DNA from 3 places in the Alkalibacterium sp. s-m-28 genome. Region 2 is predicted to be linked to each of the others. Evidence: predicted binding sites of a transcription regulator. Region 2 holds the regulator's gene; each other region holds the start of a gene.
The links. The regulator HrcA, encoded in region 2, represses chaperone genes, less so after heat shock. The targets are predictions, from matches to a motif close to TTAGCACTCNNNNNNNNNGAGTGCTAA.
Positions count from the first base shown of each region.

Region 1 (5,737 bases), on a different contig from region 2:
ACCCTTAATATATGGTGATAGGAAATACCCTTGATAGGAGGAACAACCATAACAAAAGGTCAATTAGAAGCAGAAATAAGCAAGGCATTAACACTGTGGGAGAAGGATTTTCTAGGACGAGGATCCGTAACAGTGAAAACTGACATTTTAAGGGATATGGTCATTGTTGTTCTAAGAGGAATATTAACACCTGCAGAATATAAGGTTTGCCAAACATCAGAAGGAATATTATCTATTAAGAAAGTTCGAGCAGATCTAGTAGAAGCAGGTCGAGATATGTTAGGTGAAATAATAAAAGAAAAAACAGGGGAAGAAGTAATAACATTTCATACGGACATCAGTACAAAAACCGGTGAACGGGTTATGATCTTTAAATTATCTGGCGATTTAGAGAAAAAACTAATGTCTTAGAAAAAATAATAGTAGGGAGATCTACAAAGGCCCATTTTGGATGAAATAGTGGGTAAGTTGAGGATAAACCGACTTTTTTCTAGCGTAAGGCAGTTATACCACTATAAATGTGGATACTGTACCTTGCTAGAAAAAGTCGGTTTTTTGCTTAGGTACTCTATACAACAAACACCACTAAGAGTATGACACAATATCTCAAATACTTTTACAAAAGCCAGGGTATAAGCACTTAATATAATGAAAGGAGGTGTACTACTGTCCCTATAATTTACAATTATATTGTAATGAAAATTATGAACATAAAGGTAAGTTGATAGACAAATGAAAGGTGGAATACACCAGTCAAATGTGGGTCAGCATCCATGGCTACTACCTCAAAATTAGTAATATGATGTTGACCTTATTTTTGCGCATGTAATTAATTATAATTTATTAATGAAAAAATAAGTTTTAAAAATAATGGTGAGGTGTTAAGTAAGATGATTTCTTTAGAATTTGCATTTAGCAACATGTTATCTCCAGCAATATTATTTTTTATATTAGGAGTTATAGCGGTATCAGTTAAATCTGATCTTGAAATACCTGATTCAATTGGATCAGCAATAACATTATATATTTTAATATCCATAGGATTACAGAGTGGAGTAGCAGTGAGTAAAACAGGGATACTAGGAGTAGTAATACCTGCTTTATCCGCAATAATTATGGGTATTTTAATTACAACTGTAGTATACTATATAATGTCAAAAATAGGATTTGATCCAGAAAATGCAGGATCCATAGCAGGACATTATGGAGCATGTAATAGTGTAACCATTATAACAGTTTTGGTTTTTTTAGAGCAAATGGGAGCTAGCTATGAGGAATTTGTGCCTGCCTTGTACCCTTTTATGGATACAGCAGCTTTACTTACCGGTATTGTTCTAGGTCGTGTTGGTTTAAAGAAAAGATCTGTTGAAGTAGAAAAAGGTGAATATAATATAAGAGATATATTGCGTACATCTTTAACAGCTAAATCAACATTATTAATTTTTGGTGGCTTTCTAATTGGATTAATATCAGGTGTTGAAGGAACGAAAAGTCTCATGCCTTTCTATGATAATATTTTTGAGGGAATTTTCACAATTTTTATGCTTGATATAGGAATACTTTCCGGTTCAAGAATCTTTGAACTAAAAAGTGTTAAGCCAGTTACATTGGTGTTAGCAATTATTCTCCCGCCATTACAGGCTTTTATGGCAATAATATTAGCTACTTTTATTGGCTTAAGTCCAGGAGGAGCAACTGTGTTTGCAGCATTGGCTGGTGGAGCATCCTTTATATCTGCACCGGCAGTAATGAGAAGTACCTTTCCGGATGCCAACCCCTCTTTGGCTATTGGAATGAGTCTAGGGATTATTTTTCCCTTTAATATTTTAATAGGAATCCCCCTTTACTATCAAATAGCAAATATAATTTCAAATTTATAGATGGAGGTGTACCAACATGTTGAAAAGTGCTGAGAAAATTATTATAATAACTGAAAGAATAATCTGTTCTCGTATAATAGAATATTTAGAGTCTTTAGGTATTAAAGCTTATACCATTTATCAGAATGTTTCTGGACAAGGTGAAAGAGGTATGAGATCAATATCTGGAGGACTTAGTAGATTTGGTGAAAATATAAGAATAGAAATTATAATAGAGAATGAAGAAGAGGCTATAGCTGTAGCTGAAAAGATATACAATAAATATTTGTCTTCAAAATATGCGGGGATAGTCTATATAGAAGATATTCGAGTAATTAAGTAATGGGTAAGAAAGCCATTATATGTATGAGAGAAGTTCAACTACCGGAGATATAGAGCGTATGGGAAATCAATTTGAAGCTGCAAGACATAAGGCAATTGGAGCTATGGATTTATGTGGTAAAACCTTAGCCTTTGCCAGTGAAGGTTCCTTTGGTCTCCATCCTTTTATGCCTTTCGTTCCATTTAATCGGGAAATAGTACTATTAGTTGATAAAGAGAATGATCTAGAAATCAGTGGTATGGCAACTACAGCATAAAAAAAAAGGCATAAAAAAAATAAGTAAAAAAACAAAAAAACTATTGACAGATTTTGAAAAGTGGTGTATATCTAAATTAGAGTTAGCACTCAACGACAGAGAGTGCTAATGATGAGAATAAAAACAAGTAAAGGAGTGGTTATTATGGCAGGATTAATTCCATTCAACAGAAAACGAAATGATGTAATGAATACTGGTTTTGAAGATTTTTCCAACATGATTGATGACTTTTTTACAGGTAGCTGGCCATTGCAAAGAAGTTTAGCGGCAGATACATTTAAGATTGACATTCAGGATAATGATACAGAGTACACAATTGAAGCAGAACTTCCAGGAGTAAAGAAAGAAGATGTAGAGATTACGCTTAACGAAGGAAGACTTAACATTTCAGTGAAAAAAGAAGAAGTTTCTGAAGATAAAAACAAAAAATATATTCATCGTGAAAGAAAATATGCTCAGATGTCACGAAGCATATTCCTTGCAGATGCCAATGAAGAAAGTGTTCAGGCAAAACTAGAAGAAGGTGTGTTGACAATTAAGGTACCTAAAAAGGAACAGGTCGACACCTCTAAACGCATCATGATCGAGTAATGAAAGACAGTACATTAGCACACTGGCACAACAACATGCCGGTGTGCTAATGCTTTTTAATTGAGAAACAGTAGCGTAAGTTCATTGGTATAAACATCTGAATTAATATAGAATAAAATATAGGTGGAAATCAATGGTATTAAAGATGTAAGTGGTTACTTATTGATACATACATAGATATTGCCTCAGGGAAAGCGAAGTCTAACCGCAAAACATTTCATCGTCTAATTAAAGATTGTGAAGCAAAAAATATAGAAATTGTGATAACAAAAAACATTAGCAGGTTTGGCCGAGATAGCGTTGAAGTGCTTGAAGGGTTGAATAAGCTAAGAGTGCTTGGAGTTCGTGTCATATTTGAACTAGAAGGACTCGATAGAGCTGATACAGATAGTGCCTTGATGATTTCAATTATCGAATCGATTGCACAAGCCGAAAACGAATCTCGTAGTGAAAATATTAAATGGGATTATAGACGTCTTGCGGCACAAGGCACATCAAAATTATATAACCGAAAATGTTACGATTATGAAAATGATACAGATGGAGTACTGATCATTAAGGAAGATGTAGCTAAAAATGTCCGAATAATTTTTGAACTGTATTTGCGCGGGTTTAGTATTATTGGTATAAAGCGAGAGTTAGAAAAACTAGGAATAAAAACCCCAACCGGAAAAGAAAATTGGTGCAAAAGAACAATTGATGTTATGCTAAGCAATGAGAAATATATCGGTGTTGTTAGGCTACTTAATGCGGGAGAACACCAAGACATTATGTTTCAGAAAATAACCATCCAGCAATTATTTCAAAAGAATAATTTGAAGCGGTACAAGAGGAAAAGAAAAATAGAAGTGATGTTGTAAAAGGGAAAAATGGGATGAAACGGAAATAAAAAAAGTATAGTTCCAAAAGACGGATTGATTAATAAACTAGTTGTTTTAAGAGTTTTTGGATAGCTAAGTTTACTATGCAAATTGAGAATGCAAAAAATGGTAGGTGATTGATATGCAAAAAGGATTAGATTACTATCCAACAAATGCAAAAAATTGTACTGTCGATGAGTGGATACAGATGTTACAAGAGAAAGACTGTTTTACTCCTGTCTTGCTTGAAGCCATCTATGCCTTAGTGGTTGAAATGGGTGGTAAAGGATCCGCCAAACTAATATCAGAAATAACTGGACGTCCATATCAAGTATATAATTCATCTATGGCTCAAACAGTTAAACGGCTAAGAAAAAAAGGTTATACATTTGTAGCTGATGTAAGGAAAAACAGTAAAAAGGAAAGGTACTGGAGTCATTTTTTTAAGGGATATTATGAGAAGGAACTATTTATTTGGGAAGTGAAAGATTCTTTACAAGAAGCATTTATGATATACAGTAGAAAGTTTGATAGGATCGATGCTTGGACTTATGATAATGAAATAGCAAATGAGTATGAAACTGTCGAAGGAATGAGACGCCATCGTATTCATTATCAAATTGAACGTAATCCAGAAATAATAAATATTGCAAAGAAGGAATTTCTTAAAAGGCATGGGGAACTTTTTTGTGAAGCGTGTAACTTTTCATTCAAGAAAATATATGAGATTGATTTTATTGAAGCACATCATATTTTACCACTATATATGGGAAAAAGGATGACTAGAAAGTTAGACTTAATTATGCTTTGTGCAAATTGTCATCGTGCAGTACATAATAAGAAGTGGAATGATAAACCGATAGATATTTTTTTAGAATACATGAAAAACAAATTGATGAAATATTAATTCACATTAAATAACCTAATCAAAAAAAATAGTGAATCACTAGTGTTGCATTAAATATTTACCTGTTCAATGACATAAAAAAATCCTTTATATGAGTACTTGAATGACTTATCGAAGACCAATACAAAGGATCTATGAACGGATAAGTATAAAATAAAAATGGTTTTCGTATATTAAATTAGAACAATTAAGCTTAGATTCTCGTCAAGCCATTGAACAATTTGATCGTTATGCAAAGAAATTGACATTTAAGAAAGTAATAAAGCTCTTTCTGTATACCGTTAACGATGAAACAGAAAGTTTACGACACCTAGACCAATAACATGTTAATCCGAATTTGAAAAAAGTAATGTGGATAGTCTCTATCAGTTACTTTCAGCTTTCTCGTGCCCTACGGGCACTTGAACCAAATGTATTACTGGAGATTTTTTATCATTTACTTTCTCTTATGCATAAAAAGACGAAGGTACATGTGCAAGGCCATCTAGACGTTCCTAAAGGAACGGGTATTATCAGTGATCAATTGGTTCAATTGGGCAGTCAAGTCTACTTGACGAGTCTCTTTCGACTTGTGACGATAGAGAGAAAGCAGCAAGTCAATTTAAGAATTATCACCAACCGCATGGATGTATCAGCTGAAGAGATTAGTAAAATGTATCAATCACGGTGGCAAATCGAGCTCTTTTTCAAGCATATCAAGCAACACATGACGATTAAAAACTACTTTTCAAAGTCAGAAGAAGGTGTAGAAAATCAAGTCATACTGGCACTGATTGTCTATTTACTGACCTTGCTCATCAAGCTTGAATTGGACTTAAAACAAACAGTTTTCCACATTTTAAGGCATTTGCGAGCGCTACAGTATGAACCGTTCGAATTATTTAAGGAAATTTTCGAACCAGACTAAGTGAAAGAAGTCAC
Region 1 is NZ_BAAGIQ010000095.1:1,151-6,887, forward strand. It holds gene ACYQ4S_RS10080 (Na-translocating system protein MpsC family protein) at 31-411, shown strand; gene ACYQ4S_RS10085 (sodium-dependent bicarbonate transport family permease) at 891-1,880, shown strand; gene ACYQ4S_RS10090 (P-II family nitrogen regulator) at 1,897-2,202, shown strand; gene ACYQ4S_RS10095 (DUF6671 family protein) at 2,261-2,458, shown strand; gene ACYQ4S_RS10100 (Hsp20/alpha crystallin family protein) at 2,603-3,049, shown strand; gene ACYQ4S_RS10105 (recombinase family protein) at 3,229-3,909, shown strand; gene ACYQ4S_RS10110 (HNH endonuclease) at 4,052-4,816, shown strand; gene ACYQ4S_RS10115 (transposase) at 5,289-5,723, shown strand.
Region 1: a site for HrcA is predicted at 2,541-2,567, ahead of ACYQ4S_RS10100 (Hsp20/alpha crystallin family protein). Genes of this name have one in related genera too.

Region 2 (5,737 bases):
TTTACAGAACGGTTAGGCTCTTTTCCTGTTTCAGCTTTAACAGCTTCAACAACAGCTGGAATACGTGTTGATCCTCCAACAAGGATGACCTCGTCTATGTCAGATTTGGATAGTCCTGCATCTTTAAGTGCCTGACGAACAGGATTCTTCGTACGTGTTACCAGGTCATCAGTGATTTCGTCGAACTTGGCACGCGTCAGAGTCATTTCAAGGTGCAATGGACCTGATTCTCCTGCACTTATGAATGGCAAGCTAATTTGTGTAGAAGATACACCTGACAAATCTTTTTTAGCTTTTTCAGCTGCATCTTTCAGACGCTGAAGAGCCATTTTATCTTTACTTAAGTCAACGCCGTTTTCTTTCTTGAATTCAGCAACTAGATAGTCGATGATTTTTTCGTCAAAGTCGTCTCCACCCAAGTGGTTGTCTCCGGCAGTTGCCATAACTTCGAATACGCCGTCTCCCAGTTCAAGGATAGATACATCGAATGTTCCGCCACCTAAGTCAAATACCAGGATTTTTTCGTCTTTATCTACTTTATCCAGACCATAAGCAAGTGAAGCAGCAGTCGGTTCGTTTACGATACGGTCAACTTCTAAACCTGCTATTTTACCAGCATCTTTTGTAGCCTGACGCTGTGAATCATTGAAGTATGCAGGAACAGTGATGACTGCGTTAGTTACGTCTTCACCGAGGTAGTCTTCTGCATAATCTTTCAGGTGCTGAAGAATGAATGCTGACACCTGCTGAGGAGTATACGTCTTGCCTTCAGCTTCAACTTTAAAATCTTCACCCATGTGACGTTTGATAGAGATGACAGTGTTCGGGTTTGTGATAGCCTGACGCTTAGCCACTTCCCCTACTTGAATTTCTCCATTTTTAAATGATACAACAGATGGTGTTGTACGGTTTCCTTCTTTATTAGGAATAATTTTAGCTTCTCCGCCTTCAAGGACAGAAACAGCTGAGTTTGTTGTTCCTAAGTCGATTCCGATTACTTTACCCATATTCAAATCACCTTTTGCTTTCTATAGAATTTTTTATAATGTAACTGATACTTTGGCTGCACGTAATACACGATCGTGCAGTTTATAGCCTTTTTCAAACACCTGGGCCACTTCATTGCTGCCCTGGCCTTCATTTGCCGGCACCTGCGTATAAGCTTCGTGATAGTTAGGATCAAATGGTTCCCCAACTGGATCGATCACTTCGATGCCTTGTTTTTCAAACGCCTGCTGAAGGCTGTTGTATACCATCTCAATACCTTTTTTCAGGTTCTCCCCTGCTTCAGTATCGACTTCGATACTCAGAGCACGTTCGATATTGTCCAGTGCAGGAAGCAGTTCTTTCGCCAGAGACTGTGAGCTGTAGCGAAGAAGATCTTCGCGGTCCCGCTGATTACGTCTGCGGATGTTTGCCAGTTCTGCCTGAAGACGATAATACCTGTCTGTCATGTCGTCCAGTTCTTTCTGCTTTTCTTCCAGTTCAGAAGAGCCGCTGCTCTCTTCTTCTGTGGACTGATCATCGTTTTCAAGCTGAACGTCTTCGTCAGCTGTTTCTTCCTGTTTTGACGATACGTCTTCATTCAACTCTTTTTCATCTTTTTCATCCACGTGACATTCCTCTTTTCCTTATTATTCCAGGTAGTAATTTAATAATGTGTGTGTCAGCTGTTTTCTGAATACATCCAGCACGCCGAATGTCTCATCGTAGGACATGCTGGTCGGACCTAACACGGCAAGTATCCCTCGGCCATGGCCGCTGACCTGATATGCTGCGGTCACCAGACTGAAGTTGGTAAACAGTTCGTTGTCGAATTCGTCACCTATCTTCACGACGAAATCTTCATGAATCGGATCGATCAGCACATTGAGGTTTCCTTTATTGTCCAGTAGAGAATATAAGGATTTAAGCTGCTGTTTGTCCATATCTTCAGTGAAATCCAGCAGATTCATCTTGCCGGAAACATGATAACGGTCTTCTGCAGAAGCATTGAACGCCGATTCAAGCGACAGATACATATCCATCGCATTGGACGCATACTTTCTGATCAAGAACGGAATATCCTGTTCCAGTTTTCTAGCGACCTCCATTAAAGGCAGGCCGACCAGATGCTGATTGAATATATTGGCCACTTTGACCAGACCAGACTCATCGATCGGTTTCGGCAGTCTGAAGACTTTATTCTCGATCAGTCCGCCATCTGTCTGAACGATTGCCATGATCAGATTATCATTCAAGGCAACCAGTCTGAATCCGGTCAGGCGACTGGACTCGGCTTTCGGCCCAAGAACGATCGCAGTATAACTGGTCAAGTCGGACAGCAGCTTGGCTGACTGATTCATGATATCATCCATCTGCCTGACATGATTACCAAGGACTTCATTAATGATCTGCAGCTTGTCCTTCGCTACTTCCTGAGGTTTCACGAGATGATCGATGTAATACCGGTACCCTTTCATCGACGGAACACGTCCTGAAGACGAATGAGTTTTCTGGATGAATCCAAGTTTTTCAAGAAAGCTCAGTTCATTTCTGATTGTTGCGGAACTGGCATCGATAGCCGTTTCAGTCATGATTGTTTTCGACCCGATTGGATGCCCTGTAGACGTATAGAGTCTGATGAGAGCATCAAGTATATTTATTTGCCTCTTTGTCAACATGTGCATCACTCCTTGGCACGAAGACAGACTTCAAACGTAATGGTTTACTAGCTGAACACTCACACCGCTTCAATTCATTCATTAAATTAGCACTCGAACAAACCGAGTGCTAACACATTTATAATTTATCAAATAGACACTTGTCTGTCAACAATTAAATCTGATTTATTTTGACCTTTGCCAAACAATCCCTTGCTTCTATCTCGTCCTGGTCCAGTCTTTCAATAAGAGCATCGACAGAATCGAACTTGATTTCGTCTCTCAGATACGAGACCCATTTAATAGAAACATCCTCACCGTATATTTCTTCGCTGTAGTCAAAGAGATGGACTTCGATCGAATAGCTCGGCCGATGACCGAATGTCGGATTATAACCTATAGAAGCCATGCCGTCATGCCATTTTTCATTGACAAGCATTCTGACAGCATAGACGCCACGTTTAGGCACCATGACGTACGGGTGTGGATAGATATTTGCCGTAGGATAGCCGAGATCTCTTCCTCTGGCATCCCCGTGAATCACGAAGCCGCTGGTTTCATAGACGTATCCCAGTAGATTGTTCGCGCGTTCGATTTGTCCTTCACCAATATAGCGTCTGATGCGAGTCGAACTGATTTTGTCCCGTTCATCCTGCATTTTTTCAACTTTAATAATATCAAAGCGCCCATCTGCATACTCATGCAAGGTATCCATATTGGCTAAGTGGGCTTTGCCGTAAGTATAATCAAACCCGGCAACGACGATTTTAGCATGCCAGTTTACGATATATTCATCTACAAACTCCTGTGGTGATAAGCGGCCGAAACTGGACGTGAAATCGACTTCATAGAGGATATCAACGCCTAAATTTTCCATGATCTTTTCTTTTCGATTTAGCGGGGTCAGATAATTATGCTTATCCGGATCGAAGCTGCGGTAAACGAAAGCCGGGTGTCTGTTGAATGTCATGACTGCCGATTTCATTCCTTTTTGAGCAGCTATCTGTACGCCTTTTTTAATGACGGCCTGATGTCCACGGTGCACTCCATCAAAGAAACCCAGGATCAGAACGATATCGCCAGAGTATATATCTTTTTTATCATATGGGTGATGAATGTTAATTATTTCCATGAGTTCCACCTACTATTCATTTCGTAAGACTTTTATCGGTTTGATAAACTGACTTTTACTTGGATGTGAGCCATAAATAGCAACCGCTTTGTTCTCTTTCATAAAAACAAGTCGGTCGGATTCATCCAGTATATAGTCTGCTTTATCCAGTAGTGCACCATTCTTGACCTTAGCATATTCTTCATCCGTAAGGTCGTGTTTCTTTATTTCGGTCAGCGCACTCTCCAGTGGAAACAGCGCCTCGTCTAATTTATCGTCTTCCATAAGCTGCTTTACCTCAGCTAAAGTTAAGGCCTGTTCGCTGGAATAGCCGCCGCTGGAGATACGTGTAAGCTGAGACATGTGCGAGGGATAACCCAGGGCCTGGCCTAAATCTACGGCTAATGTACGCACATATGTCCCTTTTCCGCAACGGACTTCAAAAGTGAAACTTAAAGTCTGTTCCTTTTCATCAAATACTGGATCTGACGTCCTCTGATAATCATGCACCTCAATAGTCCGTGTCGGACGTTCGACTTCGATCCCTTTTCTGGCATACTCATAAAGTCTTTTTCCGTTGACTTTAACTGCGGAATACATTGGAGGGGTCTGTTCAATCTCCCCGGTCAGCGCAGCAAGCGCCGCATCGATTGACTCGCGAGAAACACCTTCTGTAACTGGTCTCGTGTCGACAATCTCGCCGGAGCGGTCTTCAGTCGTAGTCGAGTAACCCAGTGTAATTTCTCCTGTATAGATCTTGTCAGAGTCCATCATGTACTCGATCATTTTAGTGGCTTTTCCTATTGCTACTGGAAGTACCCCGTCCACATCTGGATCCAAGGTTCCGGAATGGCCCACCTTTTTTGTCTTTAAAATCTTTCTCAGCTTGAATACCACGTCATGACTGGTCATTCCTGCTTCTTTCCATATAGGCAGTATCCCTTCCATGATTTCCTCCTTCTGACCTGCTTGTTTATGTACTGGCAAAAGAAAAGAGAATCGATGTTTAAAAACAAAGATTCTCTTCTTTACTGCTCAGTCGATCGCTTATTTGGTTAGAGAAACTTATTCCTCATGTTCTTTTTTTATTTGATTGAGAAGTGAGTCGATCTTGTTTCCATAAGCAATCGATTCATCTCTTGAAAATTTCAGTTCAGGTGTCTTATACAGAGTCAGACGGCTGCCCAGTTCCTTACGAACCAGTCCAGTTGCTTTATCAAGACCTTCCTGAGTGCTTTTTATTTCACTCTCGTCTTCAGACAATGTGCTGTAAAAAATCATAGCCTGTTGAAGATCGCCTGTGACGTCTACACCTGTTACAGTCACTCCATCAACTCTGGGATCTCTTACTCGTTTACGGAGAATGTCTGTTACTTCCTTCTGAATTTCCTGAGATACTCTACCTACTCTATAGTTCGGCAATGTATTCACCTGTCCTTTTTAAATAGTTTCGGATCTGATGAGATATGTTTATTTTCTTTCGATTTCAACCATTTCGTACGCTTCGATTACGTCATCAACCTTGATATCGTTATAGCCTTCGATCGTCAATCCACACTCATATCCGTTTCTTACTTCTTTTGCATCATCTTTGAATCGTTTCAAGCTTGAAAGTTCCCCTTCATACTGTACAATACCATTTCTGATCAGTCTAACTGAACTGTTACGCTTGATCACACCGTCAGTAACAAAACATCCGGCAATCGTTCCTACTTTAGACACATGGTAAGTTTCACGTACTTGAGCCTGACCGGTAACTTTCTCTTCGAATTCAGGATCCAGCATCCCTGTCATTGCAGCTTCGATTTCATCAATCGCATCATAGATGACACGGTGAGTACGGATATCCACTTCTTCGCGGTCTGCACTTTCTTTCGCCTGAATCGTCGGACGAACATTGAACCCGATAACGATGGCAGAACTTGCAGATGCCAGAGTAATATCACTTTCGTTGATGGCTCCAACTCCAGTGTGAATGATGTTG
Region 2 is NZ_BAAGIQ010000001.1:79,124-84,860, forward strand. It holds gene dnaK (molecular chaperone DnaK) at 1-1,007, opposite strand, end outside; gene grpE (nucleotide exchange factor GrpE) at 1,041-1,613, opposite strand; gene hrcA (heat-inducible transcriptional repressor HrcA) at 1,635-2,663, opposite strand; gene ACYQ4S_RS00420 (bifunctional riboflavin kinase/FAD synthetase) at 2,818-3,774, opposite strand; gene truB (tRNA pseudouridine(55) synthase TruB) at 3,787-4,701, opposite strand; gene rbfA (30S ribosome-binding factor RbfA) at 4,819-5,175, opposite strand; gene infB (translation initiation factor IF-2) at 5,224-5,737, opposite strand, start outside.

Region 3 (5,737 bases), on a different contig from region 2:
AGGAATAATTTTTTCATGACCAAACTCACACCCAAGGATACCCTCGCTGGAAATTCCATTGATTAACGATAGGATTGTAGACTCTTCTCCTACTTGATTTTTCATAGATTCCAGTGCGCTGTCAAGTGCCAGCGATTTCGTGCAGACTATGATCAGATCTGCAGGTGTACTCTTTTCGGATTCTAAAACGTAATTGAAATCGCACGGGACACCGTTTAATGTCACTCCGTCACTTTCATATTTTTTCTTTCTTCCTTCATTTACTATCACTCTTACACGATCTTTTCCCAAAGCTTCTGACAAGTGCTGTCCATACAACACACCCAGAGCCCCTAATCCAACTATAGAAACTGTCTTCTCATTCATAACAAATCTCCCCGTATACTCATGTAAATTATTTTACTATCTTATCATATAATCAGACTAATTCAGACTTTAATTAAGCGGATCGCAGTAACAGGTCTATCCGGTCTGATCGAAATGGTCTTTTCATTAGGTCAGAGCTTCATGAGACAAGCGCCAATCTAACGTACCAGCTCAAGGGGAGTCATTCAAACCTCAAAGTTTAAACGTTCCTATAGTGAATACTGCTTATAAGAGTACAACCAAAAAAAGCAGGAAAAGCATAGAGAGATCTCCAGCTTTTCCTGCTTCTATTGCTTTCATTATGTGTCTGACGACACGACAGCAGATTATTGACTTTACTTACATCATGCCGCCCATTCCGCTTGGATCCATTCCACCAGCAGGTCCATCATTTTCAGATGGGATTTCTGCTACAGCAGCTTCTGTCGTTAGTAATAGCGCTGAAACAGATGCTGCATTTTGTAACGCTGAACGGGTTACTTTAGTTGGGTCGATGATACCCGCTTGTACCATGTTGACCATTTCACCTGTTGCTGCATTGAATCCAATGCCAGGCTCAACGTGTTTCAGACGTTCAACAATAACACTTCCGTCCAGACCAGCATTTGAAGCGATCTGACGAACAGGTTCTTCCAGTGCACGAAGGACGATTTTCACACCAGTTGCTTCGTCACCTTCAAGATCGATCGTTTCCAGTTTATCCAGAATGTTGATATAAGCTGTTCCACCACCGGCGATGACACCTTCTTCAACTGCAGCACGTGCAGCATTCAATGCATCTTCGATACGCAGTTTACGTTCTTTAATTTCAGTTTCAGTCGCTGCTCCGACTTTAATGACTGCAACGCCGCCTGCCATTTTAGCAATGCGTTCCTGCAGTTTTTCACGGTCGAATTCAGAGTTTGTTTCTTCAGCTTGAGCACGAAGCATCGCCACACGCTGTTCGATGTTCTCTTTTTCGCCAGCACCTTCAACAACAGTTGTGTGGTCTTTAGTTACAACAACTTTTCCTGCAGTACCCAGCTGATCGATCGTCACATCTTTAAGGTCCAGCCCAAGATCACTTGTGATGACTGTTCCGTTTGTCAAAATAGCGATGTCTTCCAGCATACCTTTACGACGGTCACCGAATCCCGGCGCTTTAACAGCTACAACGTTAAGCGTTCCGCGAATCTTGTTCAATACAAGTGTAGGCAGTGCTTCTCCTTCGATATCGTCTGCAATGATCAGAAGTGGACGATTCTGCTGCATGATATTTTCAAGAACAGGAAGGATTTCCTGTACTGAAGAAATCTTCTTGTCTGTAATCAGAATGTAAGGATTATCCAAGTTTGCTTCCATTTTCTCGTTATCCGTTACCATGTACTGAGACAGGTAGCCGCGATCGAACTGCATTCCTTCAACAACATCCAGTTCAGTTTCAATTCCTTGAGATTCCTCTATTGTGATAACGCCGTCGCTTCCCACACGTTCCATCGCATCTGCAAGCAACTTACCGATCTCTTCGTCGCCAGATGAGATTGCAGCAATTTGCGCGATAGACTCTTTGTCTTCTACTTTAGTAGAGATGTCATGTAGAGCTTCGACTGCTTTTTTAGTTGCCAGTTCGATTCCGCGACGGATGCCTACAGGGTTAGCGCCTGCAGTCACGTTTTTCATTCCTTCATTGACGATTGCCTGGGTTAGAACAGTCGCAGTAGTTGTTCCGTCACCTGCGATATCGTTTGTTTTGCTTGCTACTTCAGCAACAAGCTGAGCACCCATATTTTCGAATTTGTCATCCAGTTCAATTTCCTTTGCGATGGTCACCCCATCATTAGTGATTTGAGGTGCGCCGAAAGATTTGTCCAAGATAACATTTCTACCTTTTGGTCCCAATGTCACTTTAACTGTATCAGCTAGTTTATCTACGCCACGCAGCATTGCTGCACGTGCATTTTCAGAAAATTTGATTTCTTTAGCCATGGTAATAATCGCTCCTTCAATATTATTTTTTTTAATGAATCAGTGGTTCAAATTAGTCAACGATTGCAATAATGTCTGTATCTTTAACTACTAGATAATCGGTTCCTTCATACTTGATTTCAGAACCGGCATACTTTTCAAAGATAACCTGATCGCCGACAGAAACTGATACGTCAGCTCGGCTTCCGTTATCAAGAAGTTTTCCGTCTCCAACAGCTACAACCACTGCTGACTGCGGCTTCTCTTTTGCTGAATCAGGTAAAACTAATCCGCTTGCAGTTTTCTCTTCTTCTTTCTTCACTTCAAGAAGTACACGATTTCCTAAAGGTTTTAACATGATGCAATCCCTCCAAAATAGTAGTTTTAATTTTTCACTAAAGATATAGTGAGATGTGAGTGTTAGCACTCTCGACCTCCGAGTGCTAACTACATTACCTAGTATATTCAAAACTGTGATTTCTTGCAAGTCCTAACTTTAATTTTTTTTGAAAAATTTACCCGGTGGAAAACGGCTGGTTTTTGTGTTAAATTACTATATATTGTGGGAATATCAATTAAAGGATGAACAACATGTCAGTTAATGAAATAAATAAAAAAGCGGCTATTAACATGATCAGCTTGTTTCTTGCCGTGCAGCTTGTCTCTGCTGTAATCCCTCTCTTCTTACCTGAAGACATAGGGATTGTTGGGTTTCTTCTCCCTTCCATGGTGCTGTTTGCAATAGGCGCTATAGGCATGATCGTGATTGAGAGAAGAAAGCAGATGAGATTTGAATTCGAAGAGCGTTTCAGTCATAATCCTGTCAGAATTCTCTTATGGGGGCTGATCGGGATGTTTATCGCTATAGTCGTGCAGTCCTTCGCAAGTATTATTGAAGTAAACTTTCTGGGCTCTTCTATGGAGTCTGAAAACACTCAGTTTCTGATGGAAGTGGTTAGAAATTATCCGTTCTTTCTTCTCCTAGTTGGAGTAGCAGGGCCAGTAATGGAGGAATTTGTTTTCAGAAAAGCAATTTTTGGTCTTCTGATTGATCGGATTGGCGGCATTGGAGCTGCAGTCATAAGTTCACTGCTCTTTGCATTCATTCACTTTGACGGTCTGCTCCTAGTGTATTCTTCAATGGGACTGGTCTTTGCCTGGTTGTACTTTAAAACTAAAAACATATGGACACCAATTCTGGCACATTGTCTGATGAATGTGGCAGCTGTCCTGATCAACTTGTACTTTTCTTAAAAAGACGAGTAGTGTAGAAAGGATTTATAATGACAGAAAAACAAATCATGTTTCAAATTGCATTTAAGTATATTTTCTTCCTGTTGTTCATGTTCTTTACGATCGATTCAGTCGACAGCAGTGGATGGGGTTTTTTCTCTTTCTTATTTGCTCTCTTCGCTACAAAAGACTTTGTACAGGGTACAAGAATGGCTGCAGCGTATCTTCGCATCAAAAAAAGTAAAAATAACAGCAAATAAAAAAAATCTTCAAAGCTTACAGACCCAATCAAGGTCAGCTTTGAAGATTTTCTTTTTATTCATTATAAAATAAGTCGTTTAAGGGATTGTCATCTTCTTCAGGTTCAGTCTTCTGATCAAAGTCCTGGTAATAATTGATGAAGTAAATCAGTGTCTGCAATTCGTTTGTCAGGTCAACGTTGTGTACTCTGACTTCTTTTGGCACAGTCACACGGATTGGGGTGAAGTTCATAATACCTCTAACTCCGCCTTTGACCAGTTTATCCGCCATCTCCTGAGCTATTTCAGAAGGTACCGTGAGAATAGCTACATCGATCTGCTGCATTTCAAGCTGATCGACCATTTCATTGATATCGTAAATAGGTACGCCCTGGTGGATCGTTCCAATCAAATCATCTTTCACATCAAATCCGGCACTGATACGGATATTGTTGTTTCTGCGAAAATTATAGTTTAGCAAGGCTTGTCCAAGGTTACCGACACCAATCAATGCAACATTGGTCAAACGGTCCTGATTCAGTGTTTTACTGAAAAAATTCATTAAAGCTTCTACATCGTACCCGTAGCCTCTTTTACCTAAAGCTCCGAAATACGAGAAATCACGTCTGATTGTTGCACTATCCACTTTAACTGCTTCACTTAATTTAGCTGATGACACACGTTCTTTACCTGCCTCGTATAGGAAACGCAAATAGCGGTAATATAATGGCAGTCTGCGTGCAGTAGCTTTCGGGATTTTCTTATCAGCCATTGTCATTCTCCTCGTCTCAATTCATTTAATAAACAGCTTCTCTGGATCTTATCAAACTTTTCCAAAGGTGTATCTTTTCTTACCTTGTGTATTCATTCACAAACTTACATAGGATACCATTTTATATTATACCACTAATCCCAGTAAAATAAAGTAAATCGGGTCTGAATTTGTTAAATATTTCAATAATATTCAATAATTAATCGTTTATTATTGAACAAGTTTCGGAGAATGTAAAAAAGGGAACAAGCCTAAATCGTCCTCTGTCTGAGCCTTGCAGGTTTTTCAATTAGACTAGTTTATTCCTGCTCCTGTATGCTAAACTGTTAGATATTGACAGATGACTAGGTTAGAAAATGAGGAATAGTATGATACTTTTACACACGCAAAAAATAGCAAGACATTTCGGTGCTGAAACACTTTTCGATAATGTTAGCATGGAAATAAAGGAAAATGCCAGAATTGGTCTGGTGGGTAGAAATGGTGCCGGTAAAACGACCCTTCTTAACATCCTTTCTGGAAGAGAAGAACCGGATGAAGGCACCGTTCATAAGAAAAAAAACTGTACTATCGGCTATCTTGATCAGCATACCGGTCTGGAATCTGATCTGACTATCTGGGAAGAGATGGATAAACTAACCGAACCTATTAAACAGATAGAAAGAGAAATGCATGCTATCGAGCATAAATTAAGTGATGATTCTATCGATAAGCAGTCTGATAGCTATACGGATCTTTTGTCCAGGTATGATTTTCTGCAGCAGTCATTCAGGGAACATAACGGGTATGGCATCGAAAGCGAGATCCGTTCAGTACTTCATGGCTTCCGATATTACCCGGAAGATTATGATACACCTATAGCAAATTTGTCAGGGGGGCAGAAAACCCGACTTGCGCTGGCCAAACTTCTTCTTGAGAAAAAGGACCTTCTTATTTTAGATGAGCCGACCAACCATTTGGATATAGACACATTATCATGGCTGGAAAGTTACCTCCAGAATTATTCCAAGGCTCTTCTCATTGTTTCCCATGATCGGTATTTTCTGGATAAAGTCGTCAAAAATATATACGAAGTCAGTAGAGGCTCTGTAGAAAATTACCCGGGAAACTATTCGAATTATCTGAAACAGAAAGCTGAAAAAATCAAGCGTGAATGGAAAGTCTTCGAGAAGCAGCAGAAGAA
Region 3 is NZ_BAAGIQ010000016.1:5,441-11,177, forward strand. It holds gene ACYQ4S_RS03910 (ketopantoate reductase family protein) at 1-366, opposite strand, end outside; gene groL (chaperonin GroEL) at 706-2,331, opposite strand; gene groES (co-chaperone GroES) at 2,384-2,668, opposite strand; gene ACYQ4S_RS03925 (CPBP family intramembrane glutamic endopeptidase) at 2,902-3,564, shown strand; gene ACYQ4S_RS03930 (DUF4305 domain-containing protein) at 3,594-3,803, shown strand; gene ACYQ4S_RS03935 (redox-sensing transcriptional repressor Rex) at 3,859-4,554, opposite strand; gene ACYQ4S_RS03940 (ABC-F family ATP-binding cassette domain-containing protein) at 4,923-5,737, shown strand, end outside.
Region 3: a site for HrcA is predicted at 2,731-2,757, ahead of groES (co-chaperone GroES). Genes of this name have one in related genera too.